DNA from 3 places in the Arthrobacter sp. W4I7 genome. Region 1 is predicted to be linked to each of the others. Evidence: riboswitches for the same ligand, from Rfam matches in the RefSeq annotation. Region 1 holds a riboswitch; each other region holds the start of a gene.

What was found. Region 1 has a riboswitch for cyclic di-AMP ahead of QF047_RS16340 (M23 family metallopeptidase). Riboswitches for the same ligand answer to the same signal wherever they lie in the genome.
Region 2: linked by a shared signal. The riboswitch ahead of QF047_RS08430 (LysM peptidoglycan-binding domain-containing protein) and the one ahead of QF047_RS16340 (M23 family metallopeptidase) in region 1 are both predicted to bind cyclic di-AMP.
Region 3: linked by a shared signal. The riboswitch ahead of QF047_RS16960 (hypothetical protein) and the one ahead of QF047_RS16340 (M23 family metallopeptidase) in region 1 are both predicted to bind cyclic di-AMP.

The regions. Positions count from the first base shown of each region.
Region 1 is NZ_JAUSXU010000001.1:3,625,984-3,633,280, forward strand. It holds gene QF047_RS16330 (NlpC/P60 family protein) at 1-264, opposite strand, end outside; gene QF047_RS16335 (C40 family peptidase) at 429-1,109, opposite strand; cyclic di-AMP (ydaO/yuaA leader) riboswitch at 1,180-1,376, opposite strand; gene QF047_RS16340 (M23 family metallopeptidase) at 1,489-2,310, opposite strand; cyclic di-AMP (ydaO/yuaA leader) riboswitch at 2,321-2,563, opposite strand; gene QF047_RS16345 (metal-dependent transcriptional regulator) at 2,667-3,374, opposite strand; gene serC (phosphoserine transaminase) at 3,653-4,783, shown strand; gene QF047_RS16355 (DUF3027 domain-containing protein) at 4,969-5,640, opposite strand; gene QF047_RS16360 (cold-shock protein) at 5,646-6,029, opposite strand; gene QF047_RS16365 (hypothetical protein) at 6,314-6,547, shown strand; gene QF047_RS16370 (helicase-associated domain-containing protein) at 6,558-7,297, shown strand, end outside.
Region 2 is NZ_JAUSXU010000001.1:1,827,070-1,834,366, reverse strand. It holds gene QF047_RS08450 (DNA alkylation repair protein) at 1-386, opposite strand, end outside; gene QF047_RS08445 (TraR/DksA C4-type zinc finger protein) at 383-742, opposite strand; gene QF047_RS08440 (lytic transglycosylase domain-containing protein) at 926-2,119, opposite strand; gene QF047_RS08435 (dienelactone hydrolase family protein) at 2,224-3,198, opposite strand; cyclic di-AMP (ydaO/yuaA leader) riboswitch at 3,463-3,667, shown strand; gene QF047_RS08430 (LysM peptidoglycan-binding domain-containing protein) at 3,671-4,510, shown strand; gene QF047_RS08425 (YdiU family protein) at 4,583-6,058, opposite strand; gene QF047_RS08420 (ribonuclease Z) at 6,120-7,082, opposite strand.
Region 3 is NZ_JAUSXU010000001.1:3,763,680-3,770,976, reverse strand. It holds gene QF047_RS16975 (glyoxalase superfamily protein) at 1-158, shown strand, start outside; gene QF047_RS16970 (HAD-IA family hydrolase) at 247-927, shown strand; gene QF047_RS16965 (YdeI/OmpD-associated family protein) at 908-1,351, opposite strand; gene QF047_RS16960 (hypothetical protein) at 1,400-2,131, opposite strand; cyclic di-AMP (ydaO/yuaA leader) riboswitch at 2,137-2,287, opposite strand; gene QF047_RS16955 (HAMP domain-containing sensor histidine kinase) at 2,415-3,917, opposite strand; gene QF047_RS16950 (response regulator transcription factor) at 3,925-4,665, opposite strand; gene QF047_RS16945 (winged helix-turn-helix domain-containing protein) at 5,356-6,222, shown strand; gene QF047_RS16940 (histidine phosphatase family protein) at 6,599-7,126, shown strand; gene QF047_RS16935 (hypothetical protein) at 7,154-7,297, opposite strand, start outside.

The sequences.
Region 1 (7,297 bases):
GGCAATGGTGGACTCAGCCGAAATCGGAGCCTCAACCGTTGATTCAACTTCCAGGTTGGAGGCCGGGGCAGAGTCACGCTGGACGTTGGCGTCGGCAGCGTTGGCGGCCAGGCCGCTGGTGAGGACCAGGCCGGACGCGGCAGCGATCACTGCCGCCTGGCGTCCGACGCCGCCGGCGTTCTCGCCCACAGCTTTGGCAATGATGGCCAGCGAATTGGTTTTGGTGACCTCGGCGCGATGCCGTGCGGTTGCACGAGTAGTCATCAGTTCTCTCTTTCGTTTTCCCCAGTCGCCTTGTAGGCAGACAGGGGGTTTTGGACGTGCCGGCATCTTGGGGGTACGCCGGCACGTCCCGAACGGGGATGTGGTGATTTAGCGAAGAGTGTGTTTGGGCAAAGAAAAAGCCCTTGGACCCGAAGGTCGAAGAACTAGCCCTTGGAGACAGTGAAGAACGCGGAGGAGCCGGTTGCGGCCACGGCGTGCAGCAGCGTTCCCTGGGAGGGGTTCAGGGCGCTGATCATCATGCCGTTGCCGACGTAGATGCCAACGTGTGCGCCGCCATTCTGCATCACCAGGTCGCCCGCCTGAGGAGTGGATGTGGGCGTCATGGCAGTCCATGCATTGGTGCGGGGGATGCTGATGCCGGCCTGCGCGTAGACCCACTGGGTGAAGCCCGAGCAGTCCCAGCCGGTGACGGGGCTGGTGCCGCCCCACACGTACGAGTGACCGATGCCGGTGTACGCGATGGCGGCGATGCCTGAGGTGGAGGCGGAGGAGACGGTTTCGGCCAGCTTCTCCTTGGCGGAGGAAGCGGTTCCGGTGGCAGCGGTTCCATTACCCGAGTCTGTGGACTGGGTGCGTACGGCCTGCACCTTGGGAGCGGCTGTGGTCTTGACCACGGGGCGCTCGAAAGAGACAGTGGCCGTGGGGGCCGCAGTAACGGCAAGGGCGGTCTGCGCCGACCCGGACTCCGTTGAGGCAGACACACCAGCGTTGGTGTCTGCCGCGGTGGCCGGCAAGCCCATGGTCAGGATGAGGCCGGAAGCAGCTGCGATAACGGCAGCCTGGCGACCAACTGTCCCGGCATTGGCACTAACAGCCTTGGACACCGCGTCCAAGGGGCTGGTACGAACCGTTTGCGCACGGTGGCGCGCAGAATTATGGCGTGAAGACACGAAGGTAGCCTCTCCCAATGCCTGCGAGGTGAGCTGTCGGATTCGGATGGGAGTCACCCGGCCACGCGGCTTCCAAGGAAGCTTTGTGACTTAACCCCAAGGCCTTCCCGCTGGAAAGGCCAAAATTGGTTCCCCCGCCCCTGCCAGACGATGTCATGCGAACGGACCTTGAGCGGTGGCAGAGTTAGGCAATCCGCACAAGAGCGTCAACTTCGGAAAAGTTGACGCGAGTTAGACGGTACAGCAGTTTTGACTGAATGTCACATTCAGGTCACGGCAAGTCAAGATCATCTGATAGTTCACCGTCACTTGACTACAGCCAGACGGTGGGGTCAACGACCTCGCCGTTGACCTGGACTTCGAAGTGGAGGTGGCAGCCTGTGGACGCCCCCGTAGTGCCGCTGAGCGCCACAACTTCCCCGCGGGAGACCGTCTGGCCTTCCTTGACGTTGAAGGACGACAGGTGGTTGTAGGTGGTTTCCAGGCCGTTGCCGTGGTCGATCACGACGCGGTTCCCGCCGCCGAACTGATGCCAGCCCACAAAGGTGACGGTACCGGTGGCCGCAGCCATGACGGACGTCCCGCATTGGGCCACATAGTCCTGTCCGCGGTGGAAGTCCCCGGTGCCGCCGGTGATGGGGCTGACCCGGTAGCCGAATGGCGATGCGGTGGTCATCACGGCCAGCGGGGCGCCGAGGCTTCCGGCCGAGGCGGCCCGGCTGATGGCGCCGGCCGACTGCGCGCTGAGCAGCTGCTTCAGTTTCCCGTCCGGATCAGCCTGGGTCACCACGGCGGAGCGGCTGAAGTCGATTTGGGCCCCGGCTTCCGCGGAGATCTGAGGCTGGGGCGTCACGGAGGAGGCGGCAACGGGGGCGGCGCCCGAGGCGTCAGTGGCCATAACAGGACTGGTGGCCGGGACTGTCACGGTGAGGACCAGGCCGGTGGCAGCAAGCGCGATGCCGGCCTTCTGGCCGATGCCGCTGGCGGCTGCGAATTCGGTCACCTGGCGGAGGGGACCCCGACGCCGGCGAGCATCACGGTGCGGATCGCGGGGACGCTCCGAGGTGATGACTTCGACAACGCGCGGTGTCGAAGCAGGGCCCGCCGCGCGGCGGCGTCCCCTGGAATTCTGCATGGTCAAGAACGGTTCCTCTCTGGAAAGCCTGCGAAGTTAGCTGTCGGATTCAGGTCAGAGAGTTCAAAGACCCGGTCCGCCGTAAGCAAGCTTCGGCACAGAGATATCCCATTAAGGATCCTTCGCTGGAAGAGGCTTGCTGCTGACGGACTTCACCCCAAGACAGTCCCCCGCTGCCGGTTGTGGTTCCCCCGCCTCTGCCAGTTACGACTCGTGCTCCTGATCCGCTGGCAGAGCTCGGCTCCAGATCAGGTAACGCTTTAATATCAACGCTTGGTTCAACTATAGAGGCTTAAGCCCCTTAGTAACAATTCCGTTATCTTTGGCTAAACACCCCGTTATGGGGTATCCCGTCCCTAACCCGCGGGCTGGCGGATGGCCACGAACACGTGCGCAGCAACCTCCGGCGGCAGCTCCAGGGCCCCTTCAATGCCGGGAACGCGCACCGAAATGTAATCACCCACCCGCTCCAGTGAAACGGCGGCGCCCGGACGGATACCGCCCTCGTCAAGCTGGGACAGCAGCTCCGGCTCCACCTGGATGGGCTCCGCGAGCCGGCTCACGGTCACCTCTGATGCCGGACCATAGGATTTCATCGCTTCCAGGAGGCTGATGGCACCGTCGGCAAGGCCCAGTGACGGAGAACCGCCCAAGGCTGCCAGGCCTGGAATCGGATTCCCGTACGGAGACTCCGTGGGATGGTTGAGCAGCTCGTAGATGCGCCGCTCCACGCGTTCGCTCATGACATGCTCCCAGCGGCAGGCTTCGTCGTGGACGTAGGCCCAGTCGAGACCGATGACGTCGGCGAGCAGGCGCTCGGCAAGGCGGTGCTTGCGCATGACCTCCGTGGCGCGCTTCCGCCCCGTTTCGGTGAGCTCAAGGTGCCGGTCTCCGGAGACGACCACCAGGCCGTCCCGCTCCATCCGGCCGATGGTCTGGGAGACGGTGGGCCCGGAGTGGCGGAGCCGCTCGGCGATGCGCGCACGAAGAGCCACGATGTTCTCTTCTTCAAGCTCCAGAATGGTCCGAAGGTACATTTCCGTAGTGTCGATCAGATCCGTCATCCAGCTCAGCTCCTCGAGCGCAGTACCTTGCGTTGTCCCACCGTATCGCCTTGACTGCGACGTAGTCCGTGGAAAAGCTTAGCCTATTTTGACTTTGTCCGAATAGTTCGCGCCTGTGCTACGCAGGCGTCTCATTGGCTGGACTATGACGGCCCGGGTTCCCGCCGAAACAGCGCTTCAGGCAGAATGAGGAAGGCCCTGGTTGCAGTCACCGCCGACTGCCGGCCGCCAACACCCGTCCGGACCAAAGTTACGTCCACGCCGAAATTGGAGCACCTGTGAGCGAAACCAGCATCACTATTCCCGCCGACCTCCTGCCGAAGGACGGACGGTTCGGCGCCGGGCCCTCCAAAGTCCGGCAGGAACAGATCGATGCGCTGTCAGCCGCGTCAAAGAAGATCCTCGGCACGTCCCACCGCCAGGCCCCTGTCAAGAACCTGGTGGGCTCTGTCCGGGAAGGCCTGAGCCAGTTCTTCCGCGCACCCGAAGGGTATGAGGTGGTGCTCGGCGTGGGCGGTTCCACCGCCTTCTGGGATATTGCAAGCTTTGGCCTGGTGGAGAAGAAGGCACAGCACCTGTCCTTTGGTGAATTCGGCTCCAAATTCGCCGCAGCCACCAACAAAGCCCCCTTCCTGGACGCGTCCTCCATCATCAAGTCCGAACCCGGTACCCGCCCCTCGGCGCAGGCAGAAGCAGGCGCGGATGTTTACGCCTGGCCGCAGAACGAGACCAGCACAGGCGTTTCGGCCCCTGTGCAGCGCGTTGCCGGCGCGGACGAAGGTGCATTGGTCCTGGTGGACGCCACCTCTGCCGCAGGCGGCCTGGATGTCGATGTTGCCCAGAGTGACGTTTACTACTTCGCGCCGCAGAAAAACTTTGCCTCCGACGGCGGACTTTGGCTTGGGCTCTTCTCCCCGGCCGCCCTGGAACGGGCAGCGAGGATCAAGGCCAGCGACCGCTGGATTCCGGACTTCCTGGATCTGCAGACGGCCATCGACAACTCGCGCCTGAACCAGACCTACAACACCCCGTCGCTGTCCACCCTGGTGACTCTGGACGCGCAGGTGCAGTGGTTGAACTCCAACGGCGGCCTGGACTTCGCGTCCGCCCGCACGGCTGACTCCGCCGGCCGCATCTACAGCTGGGCCGACGCCTCCGGGTTCGCCACTCCCTTTGTCACCAACCCGGACGAGCGCTCCAACGTCATCGCCACCATCGACTTCGATGAGTCCGTGGACGCGGCCGTGGTTGCCAAGGTACTGCGCGCCAATGGCGTGGTGGACACCGAGCCTTACCGGAAGCTGGGCCGTAACCAGCTGCGCATCGCAACGTTCGTGGCCATTGAGCCCGCCGACGTTTCCGCCCTGCTCGCAAGCATCGATTACGTGGTGGACGAGCTGCGCAAGTAGGACTGCACAAGCAACCGAACCGGCGCGGGCTGGGGGCTGCTCGCGCACTCCGCCAGCCCGGGTCAGTTGCCCCTCCCCAAGCCACCAGGGCGCTGAGGCATTAAAGAACGACGGCGCCGCCCGGGTTTTCCCCGGGCGGCGCCTTTTGTCTGTCTTCGGAGGAGCGCTCCATAAGAGCGTCCCGGTCAGGAAGTGCCGGCGTCGCCCTCGGCGGACTGGTCCGGCTCAGCGGCTGCAGAGGCACCCGCTTCAGGTGCGCCTGCCTCAGATTCCTGGCCTTCAGGCCCTGCAACAGCATCTTCCGCAGCATCGGATTCCGCCGGCCCAGCCTCGGCTGTTTCTGTTTCTGTTTCCGGTTCCTGTTCCCGCTCAGGTTCCTGCTCATCTTCAGGCCGGACACGTTCCGCCCAGGGAACCCATTCCGGGGCCAGGATGGAGTCCTCGGACGGCAGCAGGCCCAGCTCATTGACGGTCACAACCTTGGAGCGTGAGTTCCGCGTCAGGACCGCGAACCATTGCCAGCCGCCGTAGCCGGGCAACCGGGATTCAAAGAGGTGCGTCACCAGGCGGTCGCCCTCGCTCTTGGCTCCCAGGTGGCGCCCGATGTCCGCCGGCGCCGTAATGCCTTCGATCGCGCTTCGGGCAGTTTCCACGGCGGCGGCAAGGAAGGCGTCGGGCTTTCCGGTGCGCCATGCCGGCACACCGGCGCGCGGCCTCGCAGTCCTCACGGCAGCAGGGGCCGGTGACGCGGCGGCCGAAACGGTCCCCTCCGGCTCCGGTTCCGGGGACACCGGATCCCGGGACACCAACTCCTGCGACTCCACTGCCGGCTCCTGCTGATCAGCTTCCGAACTCATCAGGGCTAAACGTCCAGCTCGTCGGCAACCTTACGCAGGGCGGCGGCGATGGCCTTACCCTTGTTGCCTTCCGGGTATTTGCCTTTGGAGAGGGTTCCGGACAGGTTGTCCAGCACGCTCACCAAGTCCTGGACCAGCGGGGCAAGGTCCCGGGCACTGGGCCGTTTCGCCTTGGCGATGGACGGCGTCTTATCGAGCACGCGCAGCCCCAGGGCCTGTGCACCCTTGCGGCCGTCTGCGACACCAAATTCAACGCGGGTGCCGGCCTTAAGCTCCGTTACACCCTCTGGCAGCGAGGATTTAGGCAGGAACACTTCCTGGCCGTCTTCGCCCGCGAGGAAACCGAAGCCTTTGTCCTTGTCATACCACTTGACCTTGCCGGTAGGCACGTAATCAACCTTCTTCGTTCTGACGTCTTGAGACACGGCCAGCTGTCACCGCATCCGCATTGTTGTGCGGGTTCAGGGTATGACGGCTGGAGACCGTGTTGGTCTGTATCCCTCAAGGTTATCCTGCCCCATCCCCTAATCCTGCTTTCGGCGGCACCTCCCCACCCGCGCCCTAGCCTCGCAAGCTCGGCCAGGGAACCCTACGGGCGTGGGCCCCCCAACCGCGCCCTGGCCTCCCGGAACGCATGCCGGCCCTGACGGACGGGGCTGTTAGCGTTACGTCCATGACACCCTCGCGTTACCGGCGGCCCCTGACGATCTTCGCCGCGGTTATTGCCGTGCTCTCGCTGGCAGCGGTGGCAGCCGTCATGGCCTTTGCCTTCGCAGGTTCGGTGGCTCCGGCCTGGGTCACCTATGCCGCGCTGTACGGCCTGCCGCTGGCGTTCCTCCTGATGCTGTTCCTTGTCCTGGACAGCGTCGCCGGGCGCCGCCGGGCAGGAAAACCTGACGGGCGGTAACGTTGGACTGATGTCCCTTATTCGCGCGCTCAGCAAGGACCTGGAGGCCCGCAGCGACGACTCGTTGCGGTCGCTGTTTGACGCGCGGCCGGACCTCATCTCCCCCGCCGTGCCGGATTTCGCCGCCCTGGCCGCCAGGGCCAGCGGGAGGGTCAGCGTCCAGCGCGCCCTGGAGCGCCTCAACCGGCCCCAGATGCAGGTCCTGGAAACCCTCCATCTGTGTACGAACACCGACACGAAGCACAGCGCTTCAGCCGCGGGCCTCCGCCACCTGATTTCAGGATCCACCCTCGCAGCCGTGGAGCGGATCCTGGCGTCACTCCAGGACCTCGCGCTGGTACACCGCGCCGAACCCCCGCACGGAACTCCCGCCGGCAAGCAGCGCTACTACCTCCCCGTGGGCAGCCTGAAGGACGTGGTGGGGATATATCCCGCCGGACTGGGGCGGAGCTACACGGAGCTGGTGCGCCTCCAGCCCGCGTTCGCGCAACGGGCGGTTCAGCTTGTTTCCGAACTGCACCGGAGGGGCGTCGCCATCCATGGCGCCACCACGCCCATGGAGGCAGCGCTGGCGCTGCAGCACTGGACGTCCTCCCCTGAGGCGTTGCAGGATATCTTGTCCACCGCTCCGGAACGCACGACGGCGCTGCTCGCCAAATTCCGGAACTGGGCCATGGGTGCCGTCCCCCAGGCGCAACGCAAGGCATCCATCACCACCGAGGGATCCGACGTCGGCCCCGTTGACTGGCT
Region 2 (7,297 bases), 1.8 Mb from region 1:
GCAAGCAGCGGGTCAACCAGTTCCCGGGTTCCGGCGGACCGGAGGAACCCTTCGATCCGGGTCAGGTCCGAATGGCGCAGCAGTGCCACCTTGGTTTGCAGCAGCACGATGGCGGCGAGCCGCCGCTCGTAGACCGCGCGGGAGCCGGGCCGCGGTTGTCGCCAGAGCGCGGACGCCAGCTGCACCACGTCGTCGTGATCGAAGTCCTTGTACTTCCGCAGCGCGTCGCGGATGGTTCCACGGACGGCGCCAACGGAGGATCCGTAGGAGGTGAGCCCGCCGCCCAGCCTGCCTTCGACGTCGTCCGCCCGGTACCAGGCACCCTCATTCTGCAGGGTGCGGTCAACAAACCCGGCTGCTGCTGCCACAACATCGGCGCTGCTCATCGCGTGCGCCCTGCGGACGCATGCCGAATGCAAAACGGCGTCCATGGGCGTGCCTCCAGCCGGCCTTCAGCGATAGCTTCGCCGCAGACGGCGCAGGTCCCGTAGGTGCCGTCGGCGATTCTGGCGAGGGCCGCGTCCACCTGGTCCAGTCCGGCGCTGCTTTGCTGCAGGAGTGCCGAGGCCTGGGAGAGTTCGAAGGCGATGGTGGAGCCTTCCGGATCGTGTTCGTCGTCCACATTGGAATCCTGGCGGGCGGAGTTTGCCGAGGCGATGTCCGCGCGGAGGGCCGGAAGCAGCACCACTTTCCGCGCCCGCTCCTCTTCGAGCAGGATCCGGAACCGTTCGAAGTCAGGCATGGGAAAAGCCTAGCGCGGGGTCAGTACCAGTTGTTGGCCAGCGAGTGGTTCCAGGCCCCGCAGGGAGAGCCGTAGCGGCCGCGGATGTAGCCCAGGCCCCATTCGATCTGCGTCCGGTAACTGGTGAGCCAGTCGCTGCCGGCGCTGGAGTATTTGCCAGGCGGAAGTGCCTGCGCGATGCCGTTAGGCGCCTGAGTAGGGATTCGTGGCGGTGGTCAGCCAGTTTGATTCCCTGGTCCAGAGCTGGGCGAGGCAGAGGAACTGGTCCTGGCCCCAGCCGTACGCGCCCAGCCTCCCCGAGGCATAGCTTTTGGCGCCTGCCGGATCATTAACGGCACCACCCGGAACGGAGGGCACGACGACGGGCGGCGGGCTGGGTGCCGCGGGCAACCCAGGTGCGGGGGCAGGGTTAGCCGGGGCCGGGTTAACGGGCGCCGGGTTGCCGGGTACCGGATCGGCCGGTGCGGGATTTGCCGGCGCGGGGCCGGCGGGCGCTGGGCCAGCCGGCGGGCGGACGGCAGCTGCTGCGGCCGCCCTCGCTGCCGCTTCTGCCTGCTGCCGGGCCTGCTCCTCAGCAGCGGCGCGCTTGGCGGCCTGTGCGGCCTCATAAGCGGCCTGTGCTGCCTGGCCCTGCCGGTAGGCGCCCTCAACTGCCGCGGTCGTGCCCTTGAGGGAGGCCAGCTGGGCTGTCAACTCCTCGCTGTGCTGCCGGCTTTCCGCCACCTGGCGTGCCATGGCCTCCTGGGCGGAACGGGCGGCGTCGAGTTTGGCCTTGGCTTCAAGGGACAGCCGCTCGCGTTCGGCTTTGGCGGCGCTTTCCCGGGCAGCCAGGCTGGTGGCGATCCGGCCCGCGGATTCGGCCTTTGTTACCAGTCCTGCCGTTTTGTCCCCGACGATCTGCACCACATTGAGCCCTTGAATGCTGTTGGTCTGGATCGCATCCAGGGCAACGAAGAATCCCATGGTGGTGCCGCCCGTTTTGTAGGACTGGGCTGCGAGCGCCCCGAGCTCCTTCCGGTGCCGGGACAGGGCGGTGTTTGCCTGTGAGACCTGGGCGGTGAGGGCCTCCACCTTTGCGCTGGCAGCCTGCAGCGCAGAGTCTGTTACGGCATAGTCGGCCGCCGACTGGACGGCTGCGTTACCCAGGGACTCGGATTTGGCCTGCAGGTCATCGAGGTAACTGCTGATCCTGCTGATTTCAGCCGCCTTGCCGGCCTCGGTCTGCTTTGCTTCCTGCACGTCTTCCCAGGAGGGGTAATCGCCGGGCGGGTCGCTGTCCGCCGCGCCCGCCGGTGCCAGCCCGAGTGCCGCGGCGAGGGCCACGACCAGAAGGGCCGCCGGCAGGGGCGACCGGGCTTTTCTAACGAACCGGGGCATAGTCCGGAAGCTTACCGGCTTCAACCTCTGGTTGAAGGCCAGCCTCCTGACATCGTTATGCAGCGGAGACCTGCGGTTCCTCTTGGCGGGCAGGACGGCGCACTTCAGACGTGCCGGCTGAACCAGGCGAGTGTGTCTTTCCAGGCGGCTGTGGCCTGGACCTCGTTGTACTGGTCACCGGTGTCATTGTGGAACGCGTGGCCCACACCAGGGTAGACAGTGAGCTGATGGACAACGCCGGTGGCAGCAAGAGCATCCTTGAGCGCCGGCATGGCACCCGTGATGCGCTGATCCAGCTCTGCATACACACCGAAGACCGCAGGCTTGATCCCCGGGACTTTGCCCAGGTCAGGGGCCGGCCCATAAAAAGCCGCGGTGGCTTTCAGGCCGTCCAGCTCGGTGGCTGCCTGCCAGGTGATGCCGCCACCGAAACAGTAACCGGTCATGGCAATTCGTTCACCGTCCACGAAGTCCTGGCCCCGGAGGTACTCCAGTGCCGCGCCAAAGTCGGCAATGTGCCGCTGGGCACCGGCCGAGGTGAGGGCACCGGGAACAGCATCGCGGTCCATGCCGGCAGTTCCGCCTTCCCGGCTCAGCAGGTCAAGGGCGAGGGCCACGTAGCCCTCCTTCGCGAAGCGCCGCGCCACGTCCTGGATGTGGGGTGTCAGTCCACGGTTCTCGTGGCAGATCAGCACTGCAGCACGGGGCCCGTTTGACTTGGGGCGGGCCAAGTAGGCGCTGACAGAGGTTCCACCGGACGGAAACCGGACAGTCGCCGTCGTCATTCCAGCAGCACCTTCGGGTACGGAAAGCGGGCTTTTCGCCCCCGGCACGGCACCGGAACCGGCCGTCCCGGAGGCAGTCGACACCGGGGGCTCGGGCGCAGGGATCGGGTCAGTGCTGCGCGGCACCTCACTGGGCGTGCAGCCAACCAGCAGCATCGCGGCCGCGGCAGCACCCATACTGCCCGTAATGAAGGCCACCCGCCGGGTGAACGTCCGGTGGCTCAAGGCCCCGGCGCGGTAGTCGTCAAAAAATTCTTCAATCAGATACTGCTCATACTTGCCGAGCTGAGTCACAGGGCCTCCTCCAGGTGGGGTCATCCTCCTACCCGGTGCCCCTGTGGGCAAGATTCAGACGCCGGTTTCGGCATGGCTTTATTACTTTGTGACAAAGAACACCTGGCGGCGCACGGCGTTTGTATCTTCTGAGGTCAACGGGGAGTGTAGGGAGAATCAAGTCGTTTGCTAAATACGAGAGAAGCACCTCGTATGTTATCCAAATGTGACAATCGATCGCCTGGCGGGCTATGGTCTTCAGGTGTCCCTCCCAGACGGGACATTCCCGTCAGTATGCCGAGCCCTGCCACTGAACCGGGATTCAATCAGTTTCCAGCTGGCAGGGACGGGGGAACCACATTTCCGCGGCCTCCTGAGAGGCCTTGGGGTCAAGTCGATAGCGCCCTCCGTTCCGTTCGGAGCCGCTCCCGGCCGGGTATCTCCAACCCGAACCCGACAGCTCACCCCGCAGGCATGGGAGAGGCGATCAACCGTGTCAAAAAATTCCATCACCGCCCGTCACCGCGCGACTCCGGCCCGCTCAATCGCGCTCCAGGGCTTGGCTGTCTCAGCCAAGTCACTTGGCCGTCCGGCGCTCGCCGTAGCAGCAGCTTCCGGCATTGCCTTCGGTGTAGGCGCCCCGGCCCACGCAGGCGTAACCGGACCGGACACCACCGAGACCACTAACACCCAGGCTTACACGGCGCCCGCCGCTGCCGTGGCTGCCCCCGCGGCAGCTGCCGCCAACGTACACACCGTGGTTTCGGGCGACACCTTGGGCGGCATCTCGGCTGCCTACGGCGTCAGCCTCAATGACGTTCTGTCCGCCAACGGCCTGGCGATCTCCGCGATCATCTACCCCGGCGACCAGATCCAGATCCCGGGCGCCGGGTACGTTGCAGCTGCTCCGGCCGCCGCTCCGGCTCCCGCCGCTGCTCCTGCTCCCGTCAAGGCAGCCGTGGCCGCGGCTCCGGCCAACACCGGAGTGAATGTGTCCTACGCTTCAGCTCCGGCTGCAACAGGTTCGGGCGCCGGCGCTGCCATTCTGGCCTCGGCCTACGGCCAGGTCGGCATCCAGCAGGACTGCACCGCAATGGTGGAGAAGGCCCTGCGTTCCGTGGGTAAGAGTGTTGGCGACCTGGCTCCAGGCCAGTTCTTCCAGTACGGCTCCGTTGTGGGTGCCCCCGCTGCCGGTGACCTGGTGATCACCGCCGGCCACGTCGGCGTGTACGCCGGCAACGGCCAGGTTGTGAGCGGTGGCGTGGACGGTTTCAAGACTGAGGTCCACTCCATCAGCTGGCTCCCGGGCGCTTCCTTCGTCCGCGTAGCGTAGCCACACCACCCGGACAGGGGCGGCAGGCGGGTTTCTCCCCGCCTGCCGCCCCTGTTTCGTTTTCAACTCAGCTCAGGTGCCGCAGAAGGTCTGGTAGCTGCCGAAGTCCTCGGGTGCTCCCCCGGCATAGCGCTCAAGCCCCGGGCGCTCCTGGTACGGCATGCGGACAACGTCCACGAGCCGGTTAAAAGGGTCGAGGTCGCCCTCTGTTGCTGCGGCGAGTGCCTCCTCCACGAGGTGGTTGCGCGGAATGTAGGCGGGGTTTACCCGGTCCATCACGCCGGCGTCGGGTTGCAGGGCCAGCCACCGTTCGGCCCAGGCATCGAAAGCGGCGAGGTCCAGGACCATGCCTCGGGCCGGCCGCTGGTTTCCCCGCGCTGCCTGGCCGAGGTTCCGGAAGAACGAGGTGTAGTCCACCGGCCCGTCCTTGAGAATGGCGATCACGCCGTCCACCACCTGCGAGGCTTCTTCTGCCTCCGGACTGCCGGCGGCGCTCTCCTTCAAACCCAGTTTGGTTTTCATGCCCGCGAACCAGGCATCACTGTATTGGCGGCGGAACGCGCCCAGTGCCTCCACAGCGGGGGCTACCGCCTGTTCCTGGTCTTCGTTGATGAGCGGCAGCATTGCCTCGGCAAGGCGGGCGAGGTTCCATTCGGCCACCACCGGCTGGTTGGCGTAGGCGTAGCGCCCCCCGACGTCGATGGAGCTGTAGACCGCCGCGGGGTTGAAGGCGTCCATAAACGCGCAGGGCCCGTAATCGATGGTTTCCCCGGAGATGGTCACGTTGTCCGTGTTCATGACGCCATGGACGAAGCCCACCAGCATCCACTGCGCCACCAGTGACGCCTGGGCTGCTACCACCGCTTCGAAGAGGGCGAGGTAGGGGTTGCCGGCCCGGGCAGCGGCGGGGTGGTGCCGGGTAATGGCGTGGTCTGCGAGGCGCCGCAGGAGGTCCATGTTCTCCGTGGCGCGGGCGTACTGAAAGCTTCCAACCCGCAGATGGCTGCTGGCCACCCTTGCCAGGACTGCTCCAGGAAGCATGGTGTCGCGGCGGACCAGGCGGCCGGTGGCCGTAACAGCCAGGGACCTGGTGGTGGGGATGCCCAGGGCGTGCATCGCCTCGCTGACCACGTACTCCCGGAGCATGGGCCCGACGACGGCGCGTCCGTCCCCTGCCCGGGCGAAGGGCGTGCGGCCGGAACCTTTCAGGTGCACGTCCCGCACACGCCCGCGCACGTCCGTCACCTCTCCGAGGAGAAGCGCGCGGCCGTCCCCGAGGAGGGGCGAGTAGCCGCCAAACTGATGGCCGGCATAGGCCTGGGCCACGGGCGTCGCCCCCGCCGGAATATGGTTGCCCAAGAGGAGCCGGACCCCCTCCGGCGACTGGAGGTATTCCGGATCCAGCCCGAGTTCACCCGCCAGTTCCTCGTTCAGGACAAGGAGCTTGGGATCCGGTGCTTCCTCCGCCTGCCAGGGAACAGCCAGCTCAGACAATTCCCGGGCAAACTGCCCGTCAAAGGTGACTGTTGTTTCAGCAGCAGCTGTCATTGTTCAAGCCCTCCCTCGTGGTTTGTTTTCCGCTCGGTCAGCCATTTGATGAACCACCCTCTCATTCACTCTCTACCCCGCGGTGGGGTTTTGCAACGAGTCCCCGGCCGTTCACCCCGCCCTGCATTGCTGGCTCCTGCCAGCGGCGGCGTTCCGGAAGAGGCACCCGTTGCAGGTCGTGAGCCGCTACCACCGTTACCCGTGCTGCGCGGGCGCCGGCTTGGGCAGCCAGCGGCGTGACGTCGTCGTACCTTGACGAAAAGTGCGTCAGTACAAGGGTGTTGGCGCCGGCGCCGCCGGCCAGTTCCCCGGCCTGCCCCGCGGTGAGGTGGCGGTACTGGCCGGCGAGCGCCACGTCATCGTCGCTGAAGGTTGACTCCGCGACGAGGAGGTCGACGCCGTCGGCCAGGTTCTCTGCCCCCTCGCAGGGCGCGGTGTCCATCACAAAGGCGAAGCGCTGACCCCGCCGGGGCATGCTGACGTCATCGAGGCGGACGCCGGCAACGATGCCATCACGCTGCAGCCGCCCGACGTCGGGGCCTTGGATACCCACTGCCGCCAGCCGCTCCGGCAGCAAGGTGCGGCCATCCGGTTCGGCGAGCCGGTAGCCGTAGGTTTCAATGCGGTGCTTCAGCGGCCGGACCTCCAGGCCTTCGGCCACTGTTCCGCTTCCGCCGTGAGGGCGGAGCCGCAGGTCGATGCCGGGCGAGCTGATGGACACAAGGGCGCGGACCACGTCCTCGCCTGAAGCGGGGTAGTGGAGATGCACCGGGTGCGCCACGCCGTCCAGTGCCATGCGGGACAGCACGCCCGGCAGCCCGTAGCAGTGGTCACCGTGGACGTGGGTAAGACAGATGCGGGTGATGGAAGTGGCTGAGACGCCGGCGTGGATCATCTGGCGCTGTGTTCCCTCGCCGGGATCGAAGAGCAGCCCTTCGCCGTCCCAGCGCAGCAGATACCCATTGTGGTTGCGGGTCCGGGTGGGGACCTGGGATGCAGTGCCCAGGACAACGAGTTCACGCATGGTGGTGGGGGACCAAGGAAGCAGGTTCCGGGAAGCCCCGGGACCTGCTTCCTTGGTTCGCGCTGATGGCTCAGTGCCGCCTGAGCATTCCCATGATTCGATGGGCCATGCCGCCGGGCCTTGCGCCCGTGGCGCCGGTGGTGTTCGGCGTCCGGCCAGTAGTGTTCATTCCGCGGCCCCGGACTGTACCGCCGGTTCCGTTCCTGCCTGAAACC
Region 3 (7,297 bases), 140 kb from region 1:
TGGTGGTCAGCGACATCCACGCCGCGCACCAGTACCTGAAAAACAACGGGGTGGACGTCAGCGACGTGGACGTGCAGGCCTGGGGCCACTTCGTGTACTTTGCTGATCCCGACGGGAACAGATGGGCGGTCCAGTACATCCCGGGCCGCGAAAGCTGACCCGCAGCGGGCCAGCACGGCTCAGGGGCGGCCTCCGGGATCCACGGCCTAAGCTGGGACCCCCGGAGCCTGGGGCAGAATGTAAACCATGAATGCTTCCACCCCTGCAGCAATCCGGACACTGACTTGCGGGGCCGTCCTCTTTGACATGGACGGCACCCTGGTCGATTCCACTGCAGTGGTGGAGCAGGTGTGGGGTGAGTTCGCGGCGCGCTACGGACTGGACCTCGGGGAAATTCTGCGGACCTCGCACGGCGTCCAGGCTCTCGATACAGTCACCCGGTTTGCGCCGGCCGGTGCCGACGTGACGGCCCTGACGGCGGAACTCGGGGCGATGGAGCGCGTCCGGACTCGAGGCATCGTGCCCTTGCCCGGCGCCGCGAGCCTGCTCGCAGCCCTGCCGCCGGACGCCGTCGCCCTGGTCACGTCCGCTGACCGCATCCTGGCCGACATCCGCATGAACGCCGCCGGCCTGCCGATGCCTGCCATCGCAGTGACAGCTGAACTGGTGACGCGCGGCAAGCCGGATCCCGAGGGATACCTGAAGGCGGCGGCCAACCTTGGCGTGGATCCTGCGGACGCAGTGGTGTTCGAAGACGCTCCGGCGGGAATCGCTGCAGGGGTGGCCGCTGGCATCCGGACGGTGGCCGTGGGGCCGAACACCGGCCCGCTGCCCGCCGGCGTACTGCACATCCAGGACTACAGCGCAGTCGTCGTCGAAACCGGCAAGGACGACGACAGCAGGACGGTTATTTCTTTCCGGCTTTGAGGTCCGCCACTACCTTGGCAATGCGGCGCGACCGGGTTTCGGGCGTCTTGGCATCGCCCAGCGGCTCAACGTACCGGCGCTGGGCGCTGAAGCTCAGCGTCGCGTAGAACTTTTGGGCTGCCGGTTCGGCGGCCATCGCTGTCGCGAGGTCCTCGGGAACTTCCACAATCCGGGGTTGGGTGTCCAGTTCCACGTCCACGTCCACGGTGTCGCCAGCGGCTGCCCCGACGAAGTCCCGGTTGGCTGCGCTCAGCGAGATGAGGTTCTGCCCGCCCATCACCGCAATGCTGCTGCGATAGCTCTTGCCGTTGATGGTCACCACCACAGGCGGCCGCTTGCCCGCATCCAAGGCTGCAAGAACCTCTTCGGGAACTTCGATGCCGGTCTTGTTTCCGCTGCCCTGGATAGTGGTGGTGAACCTCATGGATGACAGTATGCCGGGCAGCCCGCCGCTCCAAAAGGTTTTGTGTGCTTAGTACCAGTTGTTGGACAGGTGGAAGTTCAGGGCGCCACAAGGTGACTGGTAGCGCTCCTGGATGTAATTCAGGCCCCAGTTGATCTGCGTGCGGTAGTTGGTGAGATAGTCCGGGCCGGCGCTCGCCATCTTTTCAGCAGGCAGGGACTGGACGATGCCGTAGGCGCCGCTGCTTGAGTTGGTGGCCGTGGTGGTCCAGTCGGACTCCTTGGTCCACAGGGTCTGCAGGCACTGCATCTGGTCCGGAGCCCAGCCGTAGCTGGCAAGCTGGCCAGCGGCGTAAGCCTGGGCGCCGGCGGGGTCGTTGACCGCGACGACGAGTGCCGGCTCAGGAGCGGCGGCAGGCGCCGGGGCGGGCTCGGGAGCCGGGGCCGGTGCTGCTTCGGGGACGGGGACTGGTGCCGGTTCAGGCGCTGCCGCCGGTGCCGGCTCTGCCGCCTGCGGGGCCACTGCAATCTCCTCGGCCGCCGGGGCAGGCGCCGGGTTGGCCCGGATTTCGCTCTTCTCAATGCTGAGGTTGGACTGCGCTTCAGCGGCCTTGGTTTCAGTGGCGGCAACCCGGATGCTGGATTCGGTAGCCTGTCCGGCCGCTCCCACTCCTACGAGGAGTGCAGCGGATGCGGCAAGTACAGCCGCGCGCTTGCCGATGAAGGGGAGTTTGCCGGCTTCGCGTCCGGCGTGGGGTGCAGGCCCGGATTTCGGGCGCGGTTTAACCAGGAATTTGGACATGATGAATCGCCTCTCACACCTGCGGAGTTAGCTGTCGGGTTCGGATGAGGGCATCCGGCCACACGGAAAGAATCACGTGTTGGCTTAACCCCAAGGGCAATAGTGCCCGGGACGGTGGGTCCCCCGCCTCTGCCTTGGTTCAAGAGAAATCCGGGAAGTGGCAGAGCTTGGCGTCATCCGGATATACGGCCCGAACGGGAACCGTACCTAAACGACGGTACAGGAATTCGGAGCACAAGTCACATTTTGGTAACAGAGATCACGACGGCGGCGCGTCGCCTTGCTACGAGACCTGCGGAAGTGGGAGCTGCAGGGCGAACTGTGTGCGTCCCGGCTGTGACGTCACCGTTACCCTTCCGCCGTGCGCCTCAACAATGGATTCCACGATGGAGAGGCCCAGACCGCTGGTACCTTCGGCAACGGAGGCTCCAGCCTGGTCTCCCGCTCCCTTTCGTGCCGCGTCTGCGCGGGCGAAGCGTGAGAAGACATGGTCCACGAACTCGGCAGGGATGCCGCCGCCGTCGTCCGTTACGGTTACTACCGCCGCCCCTTCAGGTGACTTTCCAACCCCTGTGACCACTGTGGTCCCCGGGGGAGTGTGCTTGCGTGCGTTCGAGAGCAGGTTCATCAGGACCTGGCGCAGCTGGGAGGCGTCGCCGTTGACCACGACGGGCTCGTCCGGAAGCTCCAGCCGCCAGTTATGGCCCGGCGCCATCACCTTTTCGTCGCTGACTCCCTCAATCACCAGTTGCGTAAGGTCCACCTCGGTGAGCTTGAGCGGCTGGCCCTCATCGAGCCGGGCCAGCAGCAGCAGGTCTTCCACCAGGGCGGTCATCCGCTCAGACTGGCTCTGCACGCGGGCCAACGATTTTTCGCCGTCGGGAGTGAAATTCTCCGTCATCCGCATCAGCTCCGTGTAGCCCCGGATGGCGGTCAGGGGAGTGCGCAGCTCGTGCGAGGCGTCGGCCACAAACTGTCGCACCTTGGTTTCGCTCCTCTGCCGCGCCTGCAGCGCGTTGGCCACGTTGTCCAGCATGAGGTTGAGCGCGTGGCCTACGCTGCCCACTTCCGTTCCCGGATTTGAGTTCGACGGCGGCACCCGCACCGCAAGTGCCACTTCACCGGCGTCCAACGGCAGCTGTGAAACGCGGGTTGCCACCTCTGACAGCTGCTCCAGGGGCTTCATGGTGCGGCGAATCAGCACCGTTCCCACCAGCCCGATGAGCAGCAGGCCGCCCAAGGAGACGAACACAAAAGTCCACACCAGGGACGTAAGCGTGCTCTCCTTGGTGGCGAGGGGGAGTCCGGTCACCAGCACATCCCCGTAATTCGTTTTCACGGCTATCAACCGGTAATCACCGTTGGAGAGGGTGCGGTCCACCGGCTGCGCGTCCGTGGCAAGGTCCAGCAGCGCCTGCTTGTCCTCGGCGGACAGCGGCGAGCGGGTGGTGTCCGAGGCGAGGAAGCCGGCGCTGTTGACCTGCCCGTTGAGCACGCGGGCGTTCAGGGTTCCCACGCTCTGGCCACGGGCGTCCAGCGGGTCCCTTCCATTGAAGCCGCCCATGGGCGGGCGGCCCGGATCGTTCGACCTGTCCGCGGCCTGGCTGAGCTGTTCGTCGAGCTGCCGGGTGAGGAAGGCGTCCATTGAGGCATAGCTGACCACGCCCACTGCACCGCAGATGGCGATCAGCAGAGTCATGGCAAGGAGGATGAGGCGGGTGCGCAAATGCCAGGTATTGGGCTTGAGCCAGCTCCGGCGGTGCGGCGCAGCCTGTTGCAAGGCCATGGTGCGCCTACTCGGCAGGCTTGATGACGTACCCGGCCCCGCGCACGGTGTGGATCATGGGCGGGTGCACGGCATCCACCTTCTTGCGCAGGTAGGAGATGTACAACTCCACGATGTTGGCCTGGCCGCCGAAGTCGTAGTCCCAGACGCGGTCCAGGATCTGCGCCTTGCTGATTACCCGCTTGGGGTTCTCCATGAGGTAGCGGAGCAATTCGAACTGGGTAGCCGTGAGCTGGAGTTCCTCGCCCGCCCGGGTCACCTCGCGGGTATCGACGTTCAGGACCAGGTCACCCACCACCAGCTCAGCCGTATCCATGGCGGCCACCCCGGAACGCTGCACCAGGCGGTGCAACCGCAGGAGGACTTCCTCCATGCTGAACGGCTTGGTGACGTAATCGTCGCCGCCGGCCGCCAGGCCCACGATCCGGTCCTGCACAGCGTCCTTGGCTGTCAGGAACAACGCCGGGACCTCGGGCGCGAAGGCGCGGATCCTTCCCAGCAGCTCAACGCCGTCGAACCCGGGCAGCATGACGTCGAGAACCAGGACGTCCGGGCGGAAGTCCTTGGCGAGCTTCACAGCCTCCGGCCCGTCGGCCGCTACGGCGACAGACCAGCCGGCCATCCGCAGGCCCATGCTCATGAGTTCTGAGAGGCTTGGCTCGTCGTCCACCACCAGGGCGCGGATGGGGGATCCGTCCGGGTGGGTGAGCTGGGGAAGGTTGTTTGTCATGGAGTGCGGTGTGGCCATGGAACAACTCTCCGATCACTCGTTTAGCCCGGGCTTTGGGATTCCTGTGTCCCGGCTGTGAATCCCAGCCTAGCCAGCTGGATGCGAAAAGCGGATGTGGCGCAAGGCAGCGGGTGCGGCGGAGGGAAAGCCTAGCGCCCTTCCTGCCCCCGCCGCTGCTCATCGGGTGCAAAACCGGGGCTGAATTCTCGCTGTGACGTCGGCGTGCCGCTGGACAGCGACGCACTCCGGGAAGGGGATTTTGGTATTCCACACGTATTTGAAGAAAAAGACGCAAAGCAAGCCCCTGGCCGAATTAAGTTCCCTTTGCGGGCTTTCTGGGCCCCAGAAGCAGGATAATGAACGCCGTTCTGGCCGCACTCAAGAATCGTGATCTACAACACAAAAGCTGATTTTGTCTCATTATGCGGACTAAATGGTCCATTGTTACTTGCAAGTTAGCATTGTTACGCTGCACACTTCCATTGTGAACAAGAACTCAACAGCACCTGCAGCCGCAGACTATTGGCCCAGCACATCCGCTGCTGCCGACATGCGCTGTTGTCGAATGTACGCCTGATCTTCCCACCCCTCGAAGTTCTCCAGGCATTCGCCCCCAGCCCAGCGTCGGGCGTCCCTCCCCAGTTTTCCATTGCGGGGAACCCAGCATTCGAGCCGCGATGACGGCCATTCACATTGAGGTAACCAAACATGACAGTTGCATCCGGATACGTCCACATTTCGGTCCGTAACGCCGCCAAGGCTGGACAGCCTTCCGGCCTCCGCCCCGGCTTCGCGCCGCGCCCGTCGCTTGCGCCCTCCGCTCCCGGAAGCAGCTTCCCCGCCTCTGGATACGCACCCCAGGGCTACAACCCCAACTCTTACGGCCAGCTCCGTGCCGTCACTCCGGCTGAATCCGCGCCCGTGACTGCTCCCACGCCCGTCGTGGCCGGGCCCAGCACTGTCCGCCCGGTGGCCAACGACAACGTGGCGCGCGGCTTTGTCCTCTACATGGGCATCGATGAGGAAACTGCGGCTGCCGCAGGGACCTCCATCGCCAAGCTCGCCCAGGAGATCCGCGCCTACGCCCAGTCCCTGGTGACGGGCGCCGAGAGCTACGCCGCTGTGGCAGTGGCTCCCGCCGGCACGCCCGGCTCAGCGCTCGACGTCGTCCGGTCCACCTTCGGGGACCCCACCGTCAACACCCGGCAGCGCACTGAGACCCCCCGGCCGCAGCAGCCGCAGGAACCGCGCCCCTCCGGCGTCCTGATCGACCTTGCACGCCGCGAAGTGCACCTCGACGGCGAATCCCTGAACCTGACCTTCAAAGAGTTCGAACTGCTGAACTACCTCGTGGAAAACGGCACCCGCACTGTGGGCCGCGACGAACTGCTCGAAGGCCTGTGGCGCAACGCCGAAGAAGTGCCCAACGAGCGCACCATCGACGTTCACATCCGCCGCCTCCGCTCCAAGCTTGGCCGCCTCGCCAACACCGTGCGCACCGTCCGCGGCCAGGGCTACCGCTTCTACGAGCACCCCGAAGTCGTTGTCTGGGCCGCTCCGGAATACTCGATCTAGGACTCCTCGAAGGCGCCTATCCCACTCGGGGCGGGCGCTTTCGCTTTCGCGGGCCATCCTTCGGCGCCTGCGCTCGTACCTCCCCACCGCCGCCCTCGCCTCGCAAGCTCGGCCAGGGAACCCTGGCGGCGTGGGCCCAGCGATAACGGCGCTTTCGGGATGTGCCGCCTTTGGCGTTTACCCAGCCTCTCCGAGCATTTGCCTCCGCGGCTGGTTGAAGGCCGGGGCTGCGTCACTCGGAGCTTGCTTTTGGAGTCTTGGACTTTGCTGACTCCTGGATTTAGGCGGTTCTTGCTCACCTTCGGTGCCAAAAGCGTGCTCTGCGTGACGTTGTTTGCCGGCGCAGAGTCGGTTTGGCGGGTTATAGGCTTGGGCCATGAGTGAGCACCATCTTCGACGCCTTGTGATCATGCGCCATGCAAAGGCCGATTGGCCGGGCGGGGTGGCTGACCATGATCGTCCGCTGGAAGAACGCGGCCACCGTGAGGCACCGTTGGCCGGGCGGTGGCTCCTCAAACACAAGATCGTGCCCGACTTCATCCTGTGCTCCAGCGCCCTTCGCACCCGGCAGACCTGCACCTGGGTGTGCTCGGAACTGGGGGATAAAGCGCCCACGCCCAAGCTGGAAGACGGCCTTTACGCAGCCTCCGCGCTCCGCATGCTCGCCGTGGTCAACCACGTCCCGGACACGGTCACAACACTCATGCTGATTGCGCACCTGCCCGGCGTGCAGGATCTTGCCATGCACCTGGCCTCACGCGACTCCGACCATGACGCCTACATGGAAGCCGCAACGAGATACCCTACGAGCGCCCTCACCGTCCTCGAAACCGAGAAATCGTGGGCGGAACTGGACGGACAGGATGCGCGGATCACAAAATTCAAGGTCCCGCGGGCGCACTAAGGCCGGTTACTTCTTCGGCGCCGGACCCTACTTCTTCGGGGCCGGACGCCGCGGAGGCTGCCGGGCATTCTGCCCTGCCGCGCTCTGCCGCAAGGAACTCTGGCCTGCCGCGCTCTGCCGCGGGGGAGTCTGCCGGGCGGCACTTTGTGTTTGGGGCACCTGCCGGGCGGA